3 regions of the Phreatobacter sp. GW821-FHT04C01 genome follow, and region 3 is predicted to be linked to each of the others. Evidence: riboswitches for the same ligand, from Rfam matches in the RefSeq annotation. Region 3 holds a riboswitch; each other region holds the start of a gene.

Region 1 (7,153 bases), on a different contig from region 3:
GTGCCGTTCCGCTCCTGAAACAGGCCCGCCAGCGGCGGCGGAGCGCGCCGGGGCGGCGCCGCTGTTTCGTCGAGACCGGCAGTGGCGGCGAGCGCCAGAAGTTCGGTCCGGGGCAGATCCCGCAGGCGCCGGACCAGCGTCGGCTGCCCTTGGTGGCGTTCGGCCAGCCGGCGCAGCAAGGCAGCCACCAGGCCATGCACGATGCCGAGGCGTGCCGGACCGAGCCAGCTGCCATCCGGCAGACCGACCAGGGCCGTGTCCGGCGACACCGCCCGAAGGCACAGGTCGGCCGCCTGTGCGTCGAGTGGCAAGGCGCCGCCACCATCGACGACGATGCCGGTCTTGGCCGGCAAACCCTGGATGGACCGCCTGAGCGCTTCGATCGTCGCCGCGAACGCGGCGGCGTCGATGAAATCGGTCGGGTCGCGGCCGGCCAGAGGCGAAACGACGGTCAGGCGATAGGGCCCGACATCTTCGTCGGGATCGACCAGGCCGCCATCGATCAGGCCCGCCACCAGGTCGGAATGGCTTGTCGCGTTGACACCGCGGATCTGCAGATTGCCCCGGCCGGTCAGGTCGACGAGGCCGTTGCCGGTGTCGCGGCCAAGCCGCGCGAGCAGCCGCAAGTCCCTGGCGCTCAGCCGGCCGCCTGATGGATGCACCCTGACCAGCAGGCCGTCGCCGGTCGCCATGGGGCGGAGCGCGCCCGGGCACCAGCCGCGGCGCAGCGCGGAGCGCACGGCCTCGCTCATCGCACGGCCTCGCGGGTGGCGAGATCGAGCAGGGCCGCGGCCGAGTTCAGCCGGGTCGTCCAGAGCCCGCGCCGCCGCGCATCGGCGAAGCGCTCGGCGATCGCCTGGTGAGCGCCGGCATTGGCCTGTTTCAACCGCGCCGCCACCGCCTCGTCGCCGAGATAGGCCTGGAACACCGCGTCGAACATGGCGTCCGGCACGGCCCGGGTGGTCGCGGCATAAACGAACAGGCTGTCGACGGCCTCGGCCAGTTCGGCCGCGCCCCGCCAGCCATGGGCGAGCTGCCCGTCGATCCAGCGCGGATGGATGAGCCGGCCATGGACGATGCGCGACAGGTCTTCGGCGAGCGTCCGAACCCTGGGATTGTCTGATATCGAGGTGTCGAGACTATAGGCGCGGGCCTTGCCGCCGAGGCTCTCGGCCGCGGCGGCAAAGCCGCCAATGCCGTCGGCGGCACTGGACGCCTCCAGGATATCGCGGCCGGCGACATCGCTGACATGAATGAAGGCTTCCGCACCGGCCACCCGGCCGGCGAAACTTGCGTCCGCGACGCCCTCGGCCTCGGGACCGCCAAAGGCATGGCTGGTCGCGGCAAGATAGGCCCGGCCGAGTTCAGCCAGATCCTTCCAGTCGCCGTCGAGCGCCAGGGCGCCGGCGCCGGCGCCGAAGCGGCCGGGCGGCGCGCCGAACACCCGCGCCCGGCTTTCGCCGCGCCGCCTTGCCGCCGCCGGCTCGTTCCAGGCGTCGTCCTCGTCGAGCTCGGCGACGGCGCGCGCGGCGGCATCCAGCAGCGTGATCTGTTCGGGAAATGTGTCGCGAAACGCCCCGGATATGCGCAAGGTGACGTCGACCCTGACATGGTCGAGCCGGGCGAGCGGCAGGATCGAGAAGCCGGTGACGCGGGTGGAGGTGGGATGCCAGACCGGCTCGACCCCCATCAATGCCAGGGCATGGGCAATATCCTCGCCGCCCGAGCGCAAGGTCGGCGAGGCCCAGAGATCCATCACCACCCGCCGCGGCCAGTCGCCTTCGTCCTGCAGGTGCCGGTCGAGCACGGCGCGCGCCGCGCGGGCGCCGAGCTGGGTCGCCGCGCGGGTCGGAATGGAGCGGGGATCAAGGGTGGCGAGATTGCGGCCGGTCGGCAGGACATCCGGCCGGCCGCGATGCGGCGAGCCGGCCGGCCCCGGCGTCACGAAACGGCCGTCGAGCGCCCGGATCAGGTTTCGCCGCTCATTCGCCGACGAAGCCGGGTCATGCGCCGCTTGCCCGAAGACATGCAGGCCGTCGCGGAAACTGGTCTCGGCGAGATCGCAGAGATGGGCATCGAGCGCGGTCAGAGCCGTGCTCATGTCCTGCTCCGACGTGACGCCGCAGGCGCTGGCGAGGCCCGAGCTTTCGGCGCGCTGGCGGATTTCGGTGGCGACCAGATCGGCGCGGCGCGGGTCCATCACCTGGGCCGCGCTATATTCCTCGACGAGATCGCGCAGCAGCGCGGTCTCGCCATGCAGGTCGCTCGCCGCGAGCTCGGGCGGCAGATGGCCGAGCGTGACGGCCCCGAGCCGGCGCTTGGCCGGCGCGGCCTCGCCGGGATCATCGACCACATAGGGATAGATGACCGGCAGGGCGCCCATGGCGATCTTCGGCCAGCAGGCGCCCGACAGCGCCACCGCCTTGCCCGGCAGCCATTCGGTGGTGCCGTGCGTGCCGAGATGGATCAGCGCGTCGATGCGCTCACCAAGCCGCAAGCCACAATAGAAGGCGAGATAACCGTGGCCGGGAGGCCGGTCGGGGTCGTGATAGGCAAGCTTGCGGTCGGGTCCGGCGTCGCGCGCCGGCTGCAGGGCAAGATGCAAATGGCCCAGCACGCGGGCCCGGAACCGAAAAGCGCCATCCTGGAAGCTCGGATCGTCCTGCGGTGCGCCATGCGCCGCGAACAGCGCCTCGCGGGCCACCTCGGGCAGGGCTGCGACGAAAGCCTCGTAGGTGTCGAGCGGCACGCCGAACCCGGCCTCGCCATCGACCAGCAAAGGCATCAAGGCCGCTGGCGCCGGACAATCGCCGACGGTGTAGCCGGCATCCGCCAGCAGGCCGTGAATGACCGCGACACTCTCAGGCGTATCGAGGCCGACGGCGAAGCCCGCCCGGCCGCCGCGCGCCGGATAGTCGGAGAGCACCAGGGCGAGCCGCCGCTCGGCGGCCGGCTTCTGGCCGAGCGTCACCCAGGCCCGCGCCAGATCGGCCAGCGCCGCGACGCCGTCCTCGTCCGGAACCAGCCGGCGGCTGACGAGGCCGGTGGCGGCATCCGTGAACTCCTGCTTGAAGCCGACCGCGGCACCGGCGAGCCGGCCGTCGAATTCCGGCAAGGCGACCTGCATGGCGAGGTCAACGGCCGAAAGCCCGCGCGGCGAGGCAAGCCAGGCCTCGCGCGGATTGCCGACCGGCATGGCTTGCAAGACCGGGCAATCCGCGCCGTCGAGCACGAAACCGTCGCCGTCACGGGCGGAAAAGGCGGTCGTGGCGACGATGACCGCCGGCTTGCGGGCCGCGATCAGCATTTCGAGCGCGGCGGTCGCCGGAGCATCCTTCAGGCTGGTCAGCGCGATCACCAGGGCCGCCAGGCCACGCGCGTTCAAGGCGTCGCGGAGCGCCGCCGCGATGTCGGTATCACCCGACGTCACGCTGGAGCGATAGACCAGCACCAGGGCGAAAGGCCGGTCAGCCGGGCAGGCGGCAAGCGCCGCGGACCAGGCCTCCGGCCCCTTGGCGGCCGACCAGGCGAACAAGGCGGGCAGGGGCACGGCCGGTTCGGCGGCGACCCGCGGATCGAGACAGGAGGCGATCCGGCCGAGCAGCCGGCGCATGTTGTCGGCGCCGCCGCCAGCCTGGAAATAACGGATGAGGTCGCCGGCGGCCGTGGCATCGACGGTGTTGTAGGCGGCCAGGCGTTCGTCGCCGCGATCGTCGCCCGGCAGCACCGCCAGCGGAATGCCCGCCGCCCGGCAGGCGGCATGCAACTGGTCGAGCCCGTATCGCCAGTAGTCGAGCCCGCCGAGCAGGCGCACCAGGACGAAGCGCGAGCCGATGACGGTCTTCTCGACATAGAGATCGACCGACAGCGGATGCCTCAGCTGGCGCAGGCTCGCGAGCCTGACGGCCAGATCGGGCATCGCGCCTGCCGCCGCCGACAGCGCCGTCAGGTCGCTGTCGGCGAAGCTGAGCACCACCAGGTCACCGGGCGGCTGGCCGAGGTCGACAGCGCGGTCGGCCTCGTCAAGCGTCACGGTGGTGGCGGGCAGGATGTGCATGGCCGGTCCGCGTACGGGTTCAGCCGTTGAGCGCGGCTTCGACCGCGGCGCGGTCGAAGCCCTTCAGCCCGATCGCCACGATCCGGCCCTGGCGGCTTTCGCCCGCCGTCCAGGCCCGGTCGTAGTGATGGGCGATGCGGCGGCCGACACCCTGGACAACCAGCCGCATCGGCTTGTCACCGACCGAGGCGAAGCCCTTCAGGCGCAGGACGCCGGCGGCTTCCGCCGCCTTGGTGACCCGGGCGGCGAGGATCTCGGGCGCCCCGACGGCTTCGATCGCGAAGGAATGGCTCTCGAAATCGTCGTGGTCGTGGTCCTCCTCGGTCTCGTGATGCGAGGGCCGGCCGGCAAGGTCGGTTTCGGCGGCGGCGCCGAGCCCGACCACCAGGGCCGGCTCGACCTTGCCATGGGCGGTCTCGACGATCTTGATCGCCTTCGGCAGATGCGCCTGGATCTCGGCCTTGACCCGGTCGCGGGTCGCCTGGTCGATGGCGTCGCTCTTGTTGAGCAGGATCAGGTCGGCGCAGAGGATCTGGTCCTCGAACACCTCTTCCAGCGGATTGTCGTGATCGACCGCGCCATCTTGCGTGCGCTGGGCGGCCAGCGCCTCCGAGTCGTCGGCAAAGGTGCCGTCGGCAACGGCTGGACCATCGACCACGGCGATCACGCCGTCGACCGTGACGCGGTTGCGGATCGCCGGCCAATTGAAGGCATTGACCAGCGGCTTCGGCAAAGCGAGGCCGGAGGTCTCGATCAGGATATGGTCGGGCGGCGAGGCCCGGTTCAGCAGTTTTTCCAGCGCCGGAATGAAATCGTCGGCGACCGTGCAGCAGATGCAGCCGTTCGGCAGCTCGACAATGTCTTCCGCCGTGCAGCCGCTGATGCCGCAGCCCTCGATGAACGAGCCGTCGAAGCCGATATCGCCGAATTCGTTGACCAGGACGGCGAGCCGGCGGCCGCCATTGTTTTCCAGGAGATGGCGCACCAGCGTGGTCTTTCCGGCGCCGAGAAAGCCGGTGACGATGGTGCAGGGGATTTTGGCCAGGGAGGTCGGGTTCGGCTGGGTCATGATGGGTCCGTGATCAGGCAGGCTTTAAGGAATAAGCGGGCGCGCAAACGATCCCGCGGTTCGGCATCCGGCGGTCGCGCGGTTCAGGCGCCCGGTGGCCGGAGCGGCAACGGGGGACGAGCGGCAAGGGGTTTTCGGGATCTGGTCACGGCATACTCCGTCTGGCAGCCGGCTCACGCCGGAAACGCTCCCAAGGACGAAGCCGGGCGCGGAACGCCCGGACCGGTTGCCATCGAAACACCCCGCTCGATGGGCCCATGAGAAGCACTGGTGACGGCAGGTCTCCTGGCTCACGGGTCCAAACTTTCGGCCGCCTTCCCGGGATCTTGCGCCCAGTGGCTTGTGGCTTCGGTTCGCCGTTTACAGTTGCGGGGGCAGCCGTGGCGTCGCACCACGTTCCCTTTTCACCTCGTCTGAGAGGCACCGTCGGGATTTAGCACTACCGGCGCGCCCGCCGATTTGCAATGGATGCGGCCCCCGACTCCCCAGGCGAGCCCATAGGTCCTTATGCCGAGCCCGACCCGATCCGTGACCCTGGTGCTGGGCGGCGCGCGTTCCGGCAAGAGCCGCTACGCCGAAGGCCTGATCGAGGCGCAGCCGGCGCCCTGGCGCTATGTCGCGACGGCGCAAGCCTATGACGACGAGATGCGCGCGCGCATCGCCGAGCATCGCGCCCGCCGCGGCGACGGCTGGCAGACCGTCGACGCGCCCCTCGATCTCGTCGGCGCCATCGCCGGGGCGCCCGCCGGCATGCCCATCCTGGTCGATTGCCTGACGCTCTGGCTGACCAATCTCATGCTGGCCGAAGCCGATATCGCCGCCGCGCGTGCCGCCCTCGCCGAAGCCTGCCGGCAGGCAAAGGGCCCGCTGGTGCTGGTGTCCAACGAGGTCGGGCTCGGCATCGTGCCCGACAATACGCTGGCCCGCCGGTTTCGCGACGAGGCCGGGCGGCTGCACCAGGAACTTGCCGATGACGCGAGCCATGTGGTCTTCATGGTGGCGGGATTGCCGATGATCGTGAAATGAGGCCGAGCATGTCTGATGAAACCGCGGAGGCCGAGCGCCATCGCGCCAAAATGGCCAAGCGCAAGGCGGTGCAGGATGCCGAGGTTGCCTCCAAGACCCTCGAAAAGGGCCTGCTGATCGTCAATACTGGCCCCGGCAAGGGCAAGTCGACGGCCGCCTTCGGGCTGATCCTGCGCGCGCTCGGCCATGGCTGGCGGGTCGGCGTCGTGCAGTTCATCAAGGGTGCCTGGTCGACCGGCGAACGGGAAGCGCTTTCCGTGTTCGGCGACCGGATCGCCTGGCACAGCATGGGCGAAGGCTTCACCTGGGAAACCCAGGACAAGGCCCGCGACATCGCCGCCGCCGAACGCGCCTTCGCCAAGGCCCGCGAGTTGATGGCCGACGAGACCATTGGGCTGGTGGTGCTGGACGAGCTCAATATCGCCTTGCGCTACAACTATCTGCCGCTCGCCGACGTGGTCGAGACGCTGACCGGCCGTCGGCCCGGCCTGCATGTCGTGGTCACCGGCCGCAACGCCAAGCCGGAGCTGATCGAAGCCGCCGACCTGGTCACCGAAATGACCCTGGTGAAGCATCATTTCGCCCAAGGCGTGAAGGCCCAGGCGGGAATCGAGTTCTAGCGTTCCGTGGCGGTGATTATGATGGCTTGATTGCCGCAAGCAGATGAATGGGTGGATGCCCGGGTCACGCCCGGGCCAGACGAAGCGGTGCGAACATAGGAAAGCGATGCCAAGTCGTCATCGTCGCGCTCTCTCCGTCTTGGCCGGGCTTGTCCCGGCCATCCACGAATTCGGCCCTTCACGATCGCAAATCCTGAGAAAAATGTCGCCTGATCCATCCGGTCAAAGAGTCATGATCGCTGCGACGAAACATTAGCCGCCATGACATCGAACGCCCCCTGTCGTCGCGCTTCAACTGAATGAGGTTGGCCGCCCCCATGGCCCGTGCTTCCCCTGAGAGCCCCGCACCCACCCGCATCGAAGGCAGCTCGCCGTCACGCG
Region 2 (7,153 bases), on a different contig from region 3:
GTACAGCACATCGTCCACGACCTCCCAACGGGCCACATAGCCGCGCCAGCAGGCACTCGACTCGGCCAGGAAGACCGGCCGCCGGGCCTTTCTGATCCGCCCGAGATAGGCTCCCAGCGGCAAGACGCAGACGTCGTGATCGCGACCACGCAACGTGAGGACGTCGGGACATTGTGCCGTCATGTACCCTCCTGACTTTTATCCTCTCAATCTAGCCGCGATCGACCGGAAACTCAATAAAATTTCGCATCTGGAAGTCGCAGAGAACGTCATTTATCGAATTGATATTACGTCATAATATCAGCACCAAGTCATTGCCTTCAGGTGCCCCCCGGAACGCATCTATATTGCCCGGGTGGAATATGGAAATATTCCTATTTACGAAGACGAGGTCCCACCTTAAGTTGCATGTCGCACTTTCGCACGGCAGTGGATGAGCCATGTCAAACTCCATTGGAAGCCGCATCAAAGCGCTGTTCTCTTCGGGCAAGCCAGCCGCCGCCGGCGCGCCGCCGGACGATGTTCGGCTGCGGGCCGAGGCCGGCGATGCGGAGGCGCAGAACACGCTCGGCCGATGGTATTGCGACAATATGGCGGACCGGACGGTTGCCCGGGCTTGGTTCACGCGTGCGGCGGAACAGGGGTTCCTGCGCGCCAAGCACAATCTGGGCGTCCTGGCGCTTCAGGCCGGGCAGAGGGACGAGGCGGCGGAATGGTTCCTCGCCGCGGCCGAGGAGGGGTGGACGCCATCGCTCGCCGCCATTGGCGCGGTGTTCGAAGGCGAGGGCAATCTTGCCGGCGCCGTCAAATTCTATGAATTGGCGGCCGAAGACGGGAATGCCGACGCGCAGGATGCGCTCGGCCGGCTGCTGCTCGCGGACGACGACCCGGAACTCTACGAGGCGGCCCGCTCCTGGTCGCAGAAGGCGGCCGACCAGGGTCTCGCGGCGGCGCAGGCCCGTCTCGGCACCATCTACCATGAGGGGCTAGGAGTGGACCGGGACCCGGAGCGGTCCGTCTTCTGGTTTCTGAGCGCCGCCCGGCAAGGACATGCGGGAGCCCAGGCGATGACCGGCGTGGCTCTTCACCTCGGCATCGGCATCGCGGCGGACCGGGTTGAATCGGCTTTTTGGCTCACGCGGAGCAAGGCACAGGGCAATGAAATTGGCCGGGTCTATCTTCCCGAGGTCGAGCGCGAACTGACGGCGGAGGAAAGGCGTCGGCTCAAGGCGAGATTGCTGCAGGCCTGACAATTCGGTGGAAAGCGCCGCACCCGCTGGCGAACACCGCCGGGCCAATGCGATACTGGTTCGCCTGCCCAGGTCGTCCGCGAGGACATGCCATGAAAAAGCATGAGCTGGAGGCGATTTTCGCTCGCGCCAGGGGCGCGGCTCCCGATATCGGCCCGATCGAACGATATCTGACCGCCTTGGCCGAAGAGCGGCAATTGCCGGCCCTGGCGGTCGCCATGTGCACGGCCAGGGTGGAAGAAGCGGGGCCGGCCTTGTGCGCCGTGCTGGCAAAGGCGGCCGACGGCGAGATCCTGTCCGACGCGGAGGCGAGGCTCGTCTTTCGCGGCCTCCATCTGGTCGGCGGAGCGCGGGACCGCCAGGCTTGGCAGGTCGTCATGCGCCTGCTGCGCCTCCCGGCCATGGACGTCGAAGACCTGCTCGGCGACGCCATCACCGAAACCCTGTCGCAGATCGTCGCCGGGGTTTTCGACGGCGATACCGACGGCCTGTTCCAGGCGATCGCCGATCGCGATATGGATGAATTCCTGCGCGAAGCGCTGTTCGGCGCGGCCACCTTTCTGATCTGGGAAGGGCGGATCGAGCACGACCGGATGGTGGCCTTTCTTGAACGCTTTCACGACGAGCGCCTGGCGCCGGACCATGATCAGGCCTGGGTCGGCTGGCTTGAGGCGATAGCCATGCTCGGCCTGCGCCCCATGATCCCGCGCGTCGACAGCGCCTGGCGTGATGGCCGCATTCCCAAATATGTCATCGCCCGCGGTCATTTCGACGCGGATCTGGCCGAGGCTGAGCGTGCCCCCGCCGATATCGAGCGATTTCACCGCGCCAATCTCGGCTATATCGCCGATATCCTCGTAACCTTGCGATCCCTCGCTTTTCGACGAGCCGTCCGATCCGGATTTTCAGGACCCGTTCGACCTCGCCGACACGGACCCGCTCCATCCCGGCCTTCAGGAACGATACGACCCGTTCAGTTCGGATCTGTTTCGCGCGGAGCCCGTCACCAATCCGATGCGCCATGTCGGGCGCAATGACCCCTGTCCCTGCGGCAGTGGCAAGAAGGCCAAGAAATGCTGCCTTGCCAGTTGACGGCGGCGACGCGACAGGCCAGCAGGCAGCATGACCCAAATTCTCGAGCGCGGCGGCGAGCACATCCTGCTGGTCGACACCGACGGACCAGCCATAGACGATGAGCGGCAGGCGACCGACCTGATCGGCGAGGCCGCCTGGCAAGGCGCGTCCATGCTCGCGATCCCTGCCGCGCGCCTCGGCGCCCATTTCTTTCAGCTCCGCTCGGGCCTCGCCGGTGCGATCGCCCAGAAGGCGGTCAATTATCGGCTGAAGCTCGCCGTCATCGGCGACATCTCGGAGCACCTCGCCGCGAGCAGCGCCTTGCGCGACTGGGTGCGCGAGGCGGAGCGGCGCAACGACCTCTGGTTCGCGCCGAGCCTCGATGACCTTGTCGCGGCGCTCGCCCGGTCCGGACGGGCCTGAGGCGGCCGGAACGGGCCCGGCTGGTTGCGGACACTGGCCGCGCCAGTTTCGAATTGTTCTATTTCTCTTGTAAATCCAATAGCTTGCACATCTCGACATTCGCGCCTATGGCTCTGGCTCGTGCCCCGCCGCGAATGGCTCGCCAGACTGCCCATCGGGCTGGCGAACGCGCTGCCGGCCGCAGGAGATGCCGATCATGCAAGCTGAACCAGGCCTCAAGGACCCGACCGACGCTGCCCGCGCCGAATTCCACCAGACCATCATGGTGGCCTTCTGCAATGCGCTTCGCACCACCCAATTGCCGCCGATCACCGTGCTCGGCCTGGTCGCCATGGCGCTCGGTTCGGTCTATCAGGAGGTCGCGGAGGCCCATCGCGGCGACAATCCCTGTCCCTGCGGCTGGCAGCCCGACGCGAGCGCGGATGTCGAAGCCCTGCAGGCGGCGTTGGCGGCGATGATCCCCTTGCCACAGGTCACCGATCTCCGGCTCATGCAGGCGCTCGGGCGGGCCTGAGTCTCGCAGGATTTCGGCGGCCTCGGCCGCCATACCCCATCGCCGTCCGGACGCCCGACGCGGCGACCGGCGGCCAGCAAAGGCAGACAGCATGGACAACCAGGCGACCAACGCCGTCATGACGCCCGACGGCCCCCAAGGCGGGGCAGGCGAGGCGCTTCTCGCCTTGCTCGAGACGCGCCGGTCGGTCGGCATGACCATGCTGAGCGAACCGGGGCCCAGTGCCGCCGAACTGCAGCGGCTCCTGACCATTGCCGCCCGCGTGCCCGATCACGGTGTCCTCGAACCCTGGCGTTTCATCGTGGTCGAGGGCCAGGCCCGTTCCGACGCCGGCGCCCGCTTCGCCGAACTCTATGCCGCCGAGAACGAGGCGATGGACGCCGAAAAGCGCGCCAAATTCGCCGGCATCATGTCGCGCGTCTTCACCTATGCGCCGGTCATCGTCATCGTCGTCAGCCGCAGCGACGCAGCCGCACGCATTCCCTCCTGGGAACAGGACCTGTCGGCCGGCGCCGCCTGCATGAACCTGCTCACCGCCGCCCATGCGCTCGGCTTCGGCGCGACCTGGCTGACCGGCTGGGCCGCCTATAGCCCCGGCGCCCATGCGCTTCTGGGATTGGTGCCGGGCGAAAGGATCGCCGGCGTCGTCCATATCGGCACCGCCAGGGAGGCGCCCGCCGAACGCAAGCGCCCGGACCTTGCCACGATCACCACCTGGTGGCAGGCGCCGGACGCCGGGCCGGCGGCCTGACGGCACGGCCGAAGCGGCCGCCGATGATCGCCGGGGCGTCGATCGCGCCGCCTCCTGGCTGGGCCGCCCGGGTCTCGACGGCGCTACCTCCACGCATCGTCTTGCCCGGGCCTGTCCCGGGCATCCACGACTTCTCTTGCGGCGGGATGTTTCGCCCCGTGCCGCTGCGGGCATCTTGCCGCGACCGGGTCGCAGCTCCGATGGGATCCGATCTCCACGATCGACCGTGCCGAATTGGTGGATGGCCGGGACCAGCCTGGCCGGGACGAGAATGGCCGGTGAGGGAAGCGCAGGGGATCGACCCAGGCGCCGGGCCAGATCATCCCCCACACTCATCCCGCATCTGCCTGTGCGAAACGGAATGAGGCCGCATTGCGGCAAACGCCTATTTGTGTTTCGTTAAGCGAATCTTCGGTGCTCCCTTCGCAGGGAGTGAAACGGGAATGCGGTGCGTGCTGGTTCAAGCACAAGGCCGCGGCTGCCCCCGCAACTGTAAGCGGATAGCGCTCTTCGACAAACCACTGGCCTTCGGGCCGGGAAGGGGAAGCGGCGCCTGACCCGCGAGCCAGGAGACCGGCCGAGGATCGACTGTAACCCATGCCGGCGGAGGGCCGGAGGAGCCGATCCATGTCCATGTCTTCGCCGCGCGCGGCCGCGCCGGCTATTGCTGTCCTGTTGCTCGCCGGTGCCGCGGCCCCGGCTTTTGCCCAGCAGACCCAGAATACGCCGACCATTCTCGACGAGATCGTGGTGACCTCGACCGGGCGCCCGGAACCGCGCAGCCGCATCACCGGTACCGTTCAGGTCATCGAAGGCGAGCGCATCACCCAGTCGACGGCCCGCTCGGTCACCGAACTGCTCGCCGAGAACGCCGTCGGCTTTTTCTCCGAGTGGACGCCCGGCCAGACCTCGATCAACATCCGCGGCGGCGCCACTGACGGCCAGGGCAAGGATTTCCGCAGCCAGGTCCTGGTGCTGATCAACGGCCGCCGCGCCGGCACCGCCAATATCTCGAAACTGTCGCCGGCCGACGTCGACCGCATCGAGGTCATCCGCGGCCCGGCCTCGGTGATCTATGGCAGCCAGGCGATTGGCGGCGTCATCAACATCATCCTGAAGAACGGCCGCAACACCACCGGCAATTTCGCCGATATCCAGGGCGGCTCCTGGGGCCTCCTGCAGGGCCGCGGCCATGTTGCCGGCCAGAGCAACGGCAACGATTATTATGTCGGCATTTCCGGCGGCCGGCGCGACAGCTACCATTCGGGAGCCGGCGGCGGCCTGATGGCCAATACCCAGTACCAGCGGCTCGGAATCACCGGCGCCTTCGGCCGCCAGATCAACGACAACCACCGCGTCGACGTCACCGTGCGGTCGGACGGCATCTACGATGCCGGTTTCCGCGGCTCGTCCTGGAGCACGTTCAACCGCGACGAACGCACCAATGCCTCGTTCGATTTCGTCTATTCCGGCAAGACCGACACCGATTTCGCCCGCTGGACCGCGCATACCTACCTGGTGTCGGACCGCGACGTGTTCCGCTGGGCGGCGCCCAATTCGGCGACCGTCGCGCAACGCACCCGGCTCGATCTCAACCGCCGCCACCTCGACATCATGGGGCTCCGGTTCCAGCCGATCTTCAACCTCTGGGCCGGCAACGAACTGCTTCTCGGGTTCGACGCCGAGCGCAGCTGGCTCCGCTCGCAGCGCTACCGCGAAAGCGTCAATCCCGCGATCAACCTGGCGCAGGTGTCGCCCCAGGACAACAACCAGACCGACTCGGTCATGGCCTTCTATGCCGAGAACAGCCAGCGCCTGTTCGACGACCGGCTGATCCTGCGTGCCGGTGTCCGCCACACCCGCGGCTCGACCAGTTTCGATACGACGCCGAACCTCGCCAACCAGGCGACCGGAAGCCGCCCTTATGACGCCACCACCTATACGGTCGGCGGCACCTACCGGGCGACCGACTACCTGAGCTTCCGCACCGGCGTGTCCACCGGCTTCCGTTCGCCGACGGCGACCGAACTCGCCGGCAATTACACCGTCCTGGTCGGCACCCAGATCTTCGGCAATCCGAACCTGAAGCCGGAGACCAGCCGCCAGTACGAGGTCGGCGCCACCTTCGCACTGAACGGCTGGAGCCTCGACGCCGCGCTGTTCCAGAACGTCATCTCGAACCGGATCGTCACCAAGCTCCGACCGGGTTCGAGCACCACCTCGGACTATGTCAACAATCCCGGCGACGTGACCGTGCGCGGCATCGAGCTGCAATTCGGCCTCGACGTGCTGCGCGCCTTCTCCGCCCAGGCCAATGGCTGGCACTGGTCGATGACGGCGAATGGCGGCTACAATTTCTTCATGCGCGACGGCGGCGCGGCGGCCACCGCCAACAGCAACCAGGTCGAGCGCATGTATCAGTACCAGGCTGCGATCGGCACGCGTTTCGGCCAGCGCACCGGCGTGGCGATCCCCTGGACGTTTTCCGTCACCGGTATCCTGCGCGGACCGCTCTGGTACAATACCGAGGAGCCCTTGCTGATCCCGGCCGGCGAACCGAATTCCAGCTATATTCACCGGAAGCCGGCCTTCTGGGTGTGGAATGCCCGGCTCGAGGGCGAATTGCGCAAGGGCCTGACCGCCTATGCCGCGGTCAACAATATCTTCAACATCAACCAGCACGCCCTTTTCATCGCGCTCGACCAGCAGCCCTTCATCGGCAATCCGACCAATGCCAATACCAATGGCATCGGCAATATGGGCAATTCCATGCCGGGCCGGGAATTCATCGTCGGCATGCAAGCGAGGTTCTGATCGTGACGGGAAGGGCGGTCCCGGCGGCATGTCTTGGACTGGCGCTCGTGGTCGCGCCGGCCGTCCCCCCGGCTTTGGCGGCGGAGCAGGCCCCCATCGTCGATGCGCTGGGGCGGCGGGTCATGTTCGCGCGGCCGCCGACGCGCCTCGTCACCATCTTCGCCTCGAACACCGAGCTGGTCGCCTCGCTTGGGCTGACCGAACGGATCGTCGGCATCGAGACCTACACCCGTTTTCCGCCTGAGGTGGTCGGCCGCCCCACCGTTGGCGGCCGGCTCGGCTTTTCGGTCGACCGGGTGGTGCGCCAGCGCCCCGACCTCGTGGTCG
Region 3 (7,153 bases):
ATGGCCGCTTCGAGCAGACGCGCCGAGGTCTCGGCGCTGCGCTCCTGCTGTGATCGTCTCTCGCGACGTTCCGCCAAAACCGACCGCCCCCCGCGACCTGGATGATGATGGAGGCGGAGAAAGCCACATCACAAACAAACATGCAAGTTTGTTTTTAAGTCGGAAGATGCCGTGCTTTCGGGCAGGGTGCTCGGTCGCGAGTCTTTGAGCGCGTGGCGGGTGAATGGGCGAAAAAGCGCAACCAAATCAAGCCTCTCCCAAAGGGAGAGGGGGGCATCGGCAGAAGCAATTGCTTCTGCCTGACGTCAGCTGCCGGGTGAGGGGCCGTCCATCTCCGGATAACGCGGCATGCGCAACGAGCATCGACCTCAGTTCTGAACGCTTACGGCCCTCACCCGGCGCCTGACGGCGCCACCCTCTCCCTTTGGGAGAGGGTTGATTCAGCGGGGCTTTTCCCGTTGGCGGGCCTCACCCCTTACCCCCTCACTCCCAGCTCAGCGCACCGCCGTTCTGGTATTCGATGACCCGCGTCTCGAAGAAGTTCTTCTCCTTCTTCAGGTCCATGGCTTCCGACATCCAGGGGAAGGGATTGTCGGTCTCGGCGAAGACCGGGGCGAGGCCGAGCTGGGCGCAGCGCCGGTTGGCGATGAAATGCATATATTGCTCGCACAGTCCGGCATTCAGCCCGAGGAAGCCGCGCGGCATGGTGTCCCGGCCATAGGCGGCCTCGATCTCGGCGCCGTCCTTCAGCATTTGCCGCAGCTCGTCCTGGAATGCCTTGGTCCAGAGATGCGGGTTCTCCGCCTTGATCTGGTTGATGACGTCGATGCCGAAATTCAGGTGAATGCTCTCGTCGCGCAGGATGTATTGATATTGCTCGGCGATCCCGACCATCTTGTTGCGCCGGCCGAGCGACAGGATCTGCGCGAAGCCGGTGTAGAACCACATGCCCTCGAACACGACGTAGAAGGCGACGAGGTCGCGCAGGAAGGCCTGGTCGGCCGCCGGCGTCCCCGTCTTGAAGTCGGGATCGTCGAGGCTCTGGGTATGTTTCAAGGCCCAGGCGGCCTTGTCGGTGATCGACGGCACCTCCCGGTACATGTTGAACAATTCGCCCTCGTCGAGTCCGAGGCTCTCGACGATATATTGGAAGGTATGGGTGTGGACCGCCTCCTCGAAGGCCTGGCGCAGGAGATATTGCCGGCATTCCGGGTTGGTCAGGTGACGATAGATCGCCAGCACGATATTGTTGGCGACCAGGCTTTCGGAGGCCGCGAAGAAGCCGAGATTGCGCTTGATGGCGCGCCGCTCGTCCTCGGTCAGCCCGTCTTTCGACTTCCACAGCGCGATATCGGCCTGCATCGACACTTCGGTGGGCATCCAGTGATTGTTGCAGCCGGAGAGATATTTTTCCCAGGCCCAGCGATATTTCAGCGGCAGGAGCTGGTTCACGTCGGCGCGGGCATTGATCATCGCCTTGTCGTCGACCGAGACGCGCTGGCCGCCGCGGTCGATGACGCCGAGGCCGGTGGCGTCGGCCGCCGCCGGCAATGCCGTCGCTGGCAGGCTGGGATGGAGGGCAGGGGTGGCTTTGGGTTCGGACCAGTCGAGCATGGCGAGGCCTTGAGACGAGGGGGCCTCCGCGCCGGTGTGGCGCGACGGAGGCTGGAAAGGGGGGAGCCCGGGCCGAGACCCGGGCGAATGCTGTGGCTGCCGGCCTATTGGCAGGCTTCGCAGGTCGGGTCGTCGATGGCGCAAGCCTGGCCCCAGGCTGCCCCTGCGGCGCCGCTCACGATGATCGCGGCGGCGGCCGTCGGGATGGTCGACGACACGGCATTGAGTTTGCCGTCGGTGCCCTTGAGCGTGGATTTCTCCACATGGGTCGCGCTCAGCGATCGCAGGTAATAGGTCGTCTTCAGGCCGAGCCGCCAGGCCAGGCGATAGGCCTCATCGAGCTTCCTGCCCGATGGCTGGGCCATGTAGAGGTTGAGCGACTGCCCCTGGTCGATCCATTTCTGCCGGCGCGCGGCGGCCCGGATCAGCCAGCTGGGTTCGATTTCGAAGGATGTCGCATAGAGCGCCTTGAGATCGTCGGGAATGCGATCGATCCGGGTCAGCTTGCCGTCATAATATTTGAGGTCCGAAACCATCACCTCATCCCACAGGCCGCGGGCTTTCAGGTCATGGACGAGGTCGGCGTTCACCACCGTGAAGTCGCCCGACATGTTCGCCTTGACGTAGAGCTGGCTGTAGGACGGCTCGATCGACTGCGACACTCCGACAATGTTGGAGATGGTGGCGGTCGGCGCGATGGCCATGCAGTTGGAATTGCGCATTCCGGTGGTGACGACGCGGGCGCGCAGCGCGTCCCAGTCCATGGTCGATGAGCGATCGAGCTCGATGTCGCCGTCGCGCGCCTCGCTGAGCAGTTCGAGAGAGTCGATCGGCAGGATGCCTTTCGACCAGAGCGAGCCCTCGAAGCTCGGATAGCGGCCGCGCTCGGCGGCAAGGTCGACCGAAGCCGAGATGGCAAGCCAGCTGATGGCCTCCATCGACGTGTCGGCGAATGCAATGGCGCCTTCGGACGCCGCGGGCAGCCGCAGCAGTTGCAGGGCGTCCTGGAAACCCATGATCCCCAGGCCGACGGGCCGATGGCGCAGGTTCGATCGGCGGGCTTCCGGGATCGTGTAGAAATTGATGTCGACGACATTGTCGAGCATGCGCATCGCGGTCGCCACCGTCCGGCCGAGCCGGTCGAGGTCGAGGCCCTTGGCGGTGACATGGGCCGCCAGGTTGATCGAGCCGAGATTGCAGACGGCGACTTCGTCCGCCGAGGTGTTGAGGGTGATCTCGGTGCACAGGTTCGAGGAGTGGACGACACCGGCATGCTGCTGCGGCGAGCGCAGATTGCAGGCATCCTTGAAGGTGATCCAGGGATGGCCTGTTTCAAACAGCATGGTCAGCATCTTGCGCCAAAGGTCGACGGCGGCGACACGCCTGAACACCTTGATCTCGCCTCGGTCGGCCTTGGCCTCATAGGTCTCGTAGGCCAGCTTGAAGGGCTTGCCGTAGAGATCGTGCAGGTCGGGAACCTCGTCCGGCGAAAACAGCGTCCACCGTCCGCCGGCCAGGACGCGCTGCATGAACAGGTCCGGGATCCAGTTGGCCGTGTTCATGTCGTGGGTGCGGCGGCGATCGTCACCGGTATTCTTGCGCAGATCGAGGAATTCCTCGATGTCGACGTGCCAGGTTTCGAGATAGGCGCAGACCGCGCCCTTGCGCTTGCCGCCCTGGTTGACGGCGATCGCGGTGTCGTTGGCAACCTTCAGGAAGGGGACCACGCCCTGGCTTTCACCATTGGTGCCCTTGATATGGGCTCCCAGGCCACGCACCGGCGTCCAGTCATTGCCGAGGCCGCCGGAATATTTGGCGAGCAGGGCATTGTCCTTCACAGCCTTGAAGATGCCGTCGAGATCGTCGGATACGGTGGTCAGGAAACAGGATGAGAGCTGCGGCCGGGGCGTGCCCGCATTGAACAGGGTCGGCGTCGAGGCCATGAAGTCGAAAGACGACAGGAGGTTGTAGAATTCGATCGCCTTGGCCTCGCGATCGATCTCGCGCACCGCCAGCCCCATGGCGACCCGCATGAAGAAGGCCTGGGGCAATTCGAACCGATGGCCCCGCACGTGCAGAAAATAGCGATCATAGAGCGTCTGCAGGCCGAGATAGTCGAACTGCAGGTCGCGCTCGGGCTTGATGGCGGCGGCAAGCCGGGGGAGATCGAAGCGCGTGAGTTCGGCATCGACCAGTTCATTGGCGATGCCGACGCGAACATAACCTTGCATGTATTCGCCGTAACGCTCGGCCATTTCGGCCTGCGTCGCCTGCCCCGGTCGATTGAACACGAAGCTCAGGGCTTCGCGGCGCAATTTGTCGAGCAGGAGGCGGGCGCTGACCTTGGAATAATTCGGCTCGGTCTCGACCAGCGTACGCGCCGCCAGGATGGGCGCTTGCGCCAGCTCGTCGAGCGAGATGCCGTCATAGAGATTGCGATGGGCCTCCGTGATCACCGCGTCGGCATCGACGCCGTCGAGGCCCGAAACGGCCTCCCGGACGATGCGGGCGAGCCTGTCGGCATCGAGCGGCACCCGCTCGCCCGCGGCATTGGTCATGCTGAGCGCGCTGGCCGGCGCGGACGCGACCTGCGCACCGGCCAGCGCACGCTCCCGGGCGCGCTCGTCGCGATAGAGAACATAGGCGCGCGCCACCTTGTGATGCTCGCCGCGCATCAGGGCGAGCTCGACCTGATCCTGGACATCCTCGATATGGAACGTGCGGCCGGCATCCGCCCGCCGCGTCAGGCCGGAGACGATCTGATCGGTCAGCGTCCCGACGACGTCGTGGATGCGGCGAGAGGCGGCCGCGCCCGTGCCCTCGACGGCCAGGAAGGCCTTGGTCAGCGCCACCGCGATCTTGGCGGGGTCGAAGGGGGTGACGCCGCCATTGCGGCGGATCACCTGATAGCCCGGTTCGCTCGCCGGCCTGGCGGCGGCGAGGGACGTGTGCGGAAGAGCGCTCGGCGCGGCTTCGGATTCAATCAACAGAGACATCGGCAGACCCCAGAGAGTGTGGGGGCTTGGGCCAAAAGGACGCCGCCGGAAACAGGACGGCGCGATCGCCCTCCCGCTGATGCAAGCGACCCACCAGGACACCCCGCCCGTGGACGTTCAAGATGTCGGGGCAGGTCTCCTGGCTCACGGGTCGTCGGGCTGTCTGGCCTTCCCGAAGCCCTCCTGGACCTCAGTGACACGTCTCGACAGCGTCTCGCCGTTTACAGTTGCGGGGGCAGCTCCGGCTTCGATGCGAACGGCATCTCACCGGATTCCCTCTTAGCTCCCGGTGCGACTCAGGAGAACCTCGACCGCTACATATAGCGGCCGACTCGCGTTCAATGTCAATGGATTGTGTTTTGGCGGCGGGCGGTTCTTGCCGACACGATGACCTGGGTATCACAGGCATTTAACGACATAAAGATATCCTTATGTATTCTTGACTTTTTTCGCCTGCTGCCGCCAAATGGAGGTGTCGTGGTTCTGCGGATCCGTCCGGGTCCGGAGCTAAGAGGGAATCCGGTACGCCCCAGGGCCAGGCCGGAGCTGCCCCCGCAACTGTAAGCGGTGAGCCGCTGTTCATCTCGCGTCACTGGGGCCTGAAGGTCTCGGGAAGGCCGAACAGCAGCATTGACCCGCGAGCCAGGAGACCTGCCTCGACCTGATAACGTCCACGGGCGGGGTGTCCGGTGTGTCGCTTGCAAAGCGGGACGCCATGCGTCCCGACAGCCTGCTTGCGGCCGCTTGGCCTTCGCCCCAGCAAACGGGGTTTGCCAATGTCGTCTCTGTCTCTGCCTGTTGCCACTCTCGGCGTGCCGCGCATCGGCGCCCGGCGCGAATTGAAATCAGCTCTGGAAGGTTATTGGTCCGGCAAGATCGACGGGCCGCAACTGCTGGCGGCGGCGGCCAATCTCCGCGCGCGCCACTGGGCGCTGCAGCAGGCGCAAGGTGTCACCGTCATTCCGTCGAACGATTTCTCGCTTTACGACCACGTCCTCGACACCAGCGTCATGGTCGGCGCCATCCCTGAGATCTACGGCTGGCGCGGCGGCAAGGTGGCGCTCGCGACCTATTTCGCCATGGCGCGCGGCAGCGAGGCACCGGCCGGGCACGCGGACCACGCGGCGGCCTGCGGCTGCGGCCCTGCGGCGACAGGTGTTCCGGCGCTCGAAATGACCAAATGGTTCGACACCAACTATCATTACATGGTGCCCGAATTCGAACGCGGGCAGGAATTCTCGCTGGCCTCGACCAAGCCGCTCGATGAATTCCTGGAGGCCCAGGCACTGGGCATCCAGACCCGTCCGGTGCTGCTCGGGCCGGTGACCTATCTGAAGCTTGGCAAGGCCAAGGACGGTGCCTTCGATCCCTTGTCCCTGCTGCCCGACCTGGTGCCTGTTTATATCGACATCCTGCGCCGGCTCGCCGCCAACGGCGCCGAATGGGTACAGCTCGACGAACCCTGCCTGGCGCTTGATCTCGACGATGCCGCGCGCCTCGCGTTGCGCAACTGCTACCAGACTCTCGCACGCGCGCTGCCCGACCTGAAGATCATGCTGGCGAGCTATTTCGGTGCTCTCGGCAACAATCTCGATACGGCCTTCGGCATGCCGGTCGCCGGCCTCCATGTCGATCTCGTCCGCGCGCCCGACCAACTCGACCGGGTGCTGGCCAAGGCGCCGCGCGGGCTGGTGCTGTCGCTCGGTATCATCGACGGCCGCAATGTCTGGCGCGCCGACCTGCCGCGTCTGCTCGACCGGCTCGAGCCGGTGGTGGCCAGGCGGGGCACCGATCACATCGAGATCGCGACCTCCTGTTCCCTGTTGCACGTGCCCGTCGATCTTGCGCTGGAAACCGGGCTCGATCCCGACCTGAAGGACTGGCTCGCCTTCGCGGCCCAGAAAATGGCCGAGCTCGCGACGCTCGGCCGCGCGCTGGCCGGTGGTCGTGGCACCGTGGCCGAAGTGCTGGCGGCGTCGGCCGAGGCATCCGCCCGGCGGCGCAGCTCCACCAAGATCCACGACCCGGCGGTCGCGGCAAGGCTTGCCGTGGTGACGCCTGCCATGGCGAGCCGCGCGCATTCCTTCGCCGATCGGCAGAGGCTGCAGCACGCGCATTTTGCGCTGCCCTCGTTTCCGACCACCACGATCGGTTCGTTTCCGCAGACCGAGGCGGTGCGCAAGGCGCGCTCGGCCCATGCCAAGGGCACGCTCAGCGACGCCGCCTATGAGGCGTTCCTGCGCCAGGAGACGCAGGCGGCCATCCGCTGGCAGGAGGATATCGGCATCGACGTGCTGGTTCACGGCGAGTTCGAACGCAATGACATGGTGCAATATTTCGGCGAGCAATTGTCCGGTTATGCTTTCACCCGGCATGGCTGGGTGCAGAGCTACGGCTCGCGTTATGTGCGGCCACCGATCATTTTCGGCGACGTGTCACGGCCGCGGCCGATGACGGTCGGCTGGTCGTCCTACGCCCAGTCGCTGACGACGCGGCCGATGAAGGGCATGCTGACCGGGCCGGTCACCATGCTGCAATGGTCG

What was found. A riboswitch is a leader RNA that binds a small molecule or an ion and turns the genes downstream of it on or off. The one in region 3 is predicted to bind cobalamin.
Region 1: another riboswitch for cobalamin. It lies ahead of cobW (cobalamin biosynthesis protein CobW); the one in region 3 lies ahead of AC07WJ_RS30385 (ribonucleoside-diphosphate reductase subunit alpha).
Region 2: another riboswitch for cobalamin. It lies ahead of AC07WJ_RS17950 (TonB-dependent receptor); the one in region 3 lies ahead of AC07WJ_RS30385 (ribonucleoside-diphosphate reductase subunit alpha).

The regions. Positions count from the first base shown of each region.
Region 1 covers NZ_JBWKTP010000004.1:426,588-433,740, reverse strand. Annotated here, with positions in the region: gene cobG (precorrin-3B synthase) at 1-752, opposite strand, end outside; gene cobN (cobaltochelatase subunit CobN) at 749-4,057, opposite strand; gene cobW (cobalamin biosynthesis protein CobW) at 4,077-5,126, opposite strand; cobalamin riboswitch at 5,385-5,569, opposite strand; gene cobU (bifunctional adenosylcobinamide kinase/adenosylcobinamide-phosphate guanylyltransferase) at 5,634-6,152, shown strand; gene cobO (cob(I)yrinic acid a,c-diamide adenosyltransferase) at 6,161-6,772, shown strand; gene AC07WJ_RS17860 (pentapeptide repeat-containing protein) at 7,090-7,153, shown strand, end outside.
Region 2 covers NZ_JBWKTP010000004.1:444,335-451,487, reverse strand. Annotated here, with positions in the region: gene AC07WJ_RS17985 (hypothetical protein) at 1-183, opposite strand, end outside; gene AC07WJ_RS17980 (tetratricopeptide repeat protein) at 441-1,250, shown strand; gene AC07WJ_RS17975 (DUF1186 domain-containing protein) at 1,298-2,287, shown strand; gene AC07WJ_RS17970 (SEC-C metal-binding domain-containing protein) at 2,265-2,342, shown strand; gene AC07WJ_RS17965 (DUF4180 domain-containing protein) at 2,373-2,747, shown strand; gene AC07WJ_RS17960 (hypothetical protein) at 2,944-3,261, shown strand; gene AC07WJ_RS17955 (nitroreductase family protein) at 3,353-4,012, shown strand; cobalamin riboswitch at 4,408-4,608, shown strand; gene AC07WJ_RS17950 (TonB-dependent receptor) at 4,640-6,826, shown strand; gene AC07WJ_RS17945 (ABC transporter substrate-binding protein) at 6,829-7,153, shown strand, end outside.
Region 3 covers NZ_JBWKTP010000010.1:272,260-279,412, forward strand. Annotated here, with positions in the region: gene AC07WJ_RS30375 (TetR/AcrR family transcriptional regulator) at 1-77, opposite strand, end outside; gene AC07WJ_RS30380 (ribonucleotide-diphosphate reductase subunit beta) at 484-1,614, opposite strand; gene AC07WJ_RS30385 (ribonucleoside-diphosphate reductase subunit alpha) at 1,719-4,610, opposite strand; cobalamin riboswitch at 4,723-4,935, opposite strand; cobalamin riboswitch at 5,072-5,283, shown strand; gene metE (5-methyltetrahydropteroyltriglutamate--homocysteine S-methyltransferase) at 5,387-7,153, shown strand, end outside.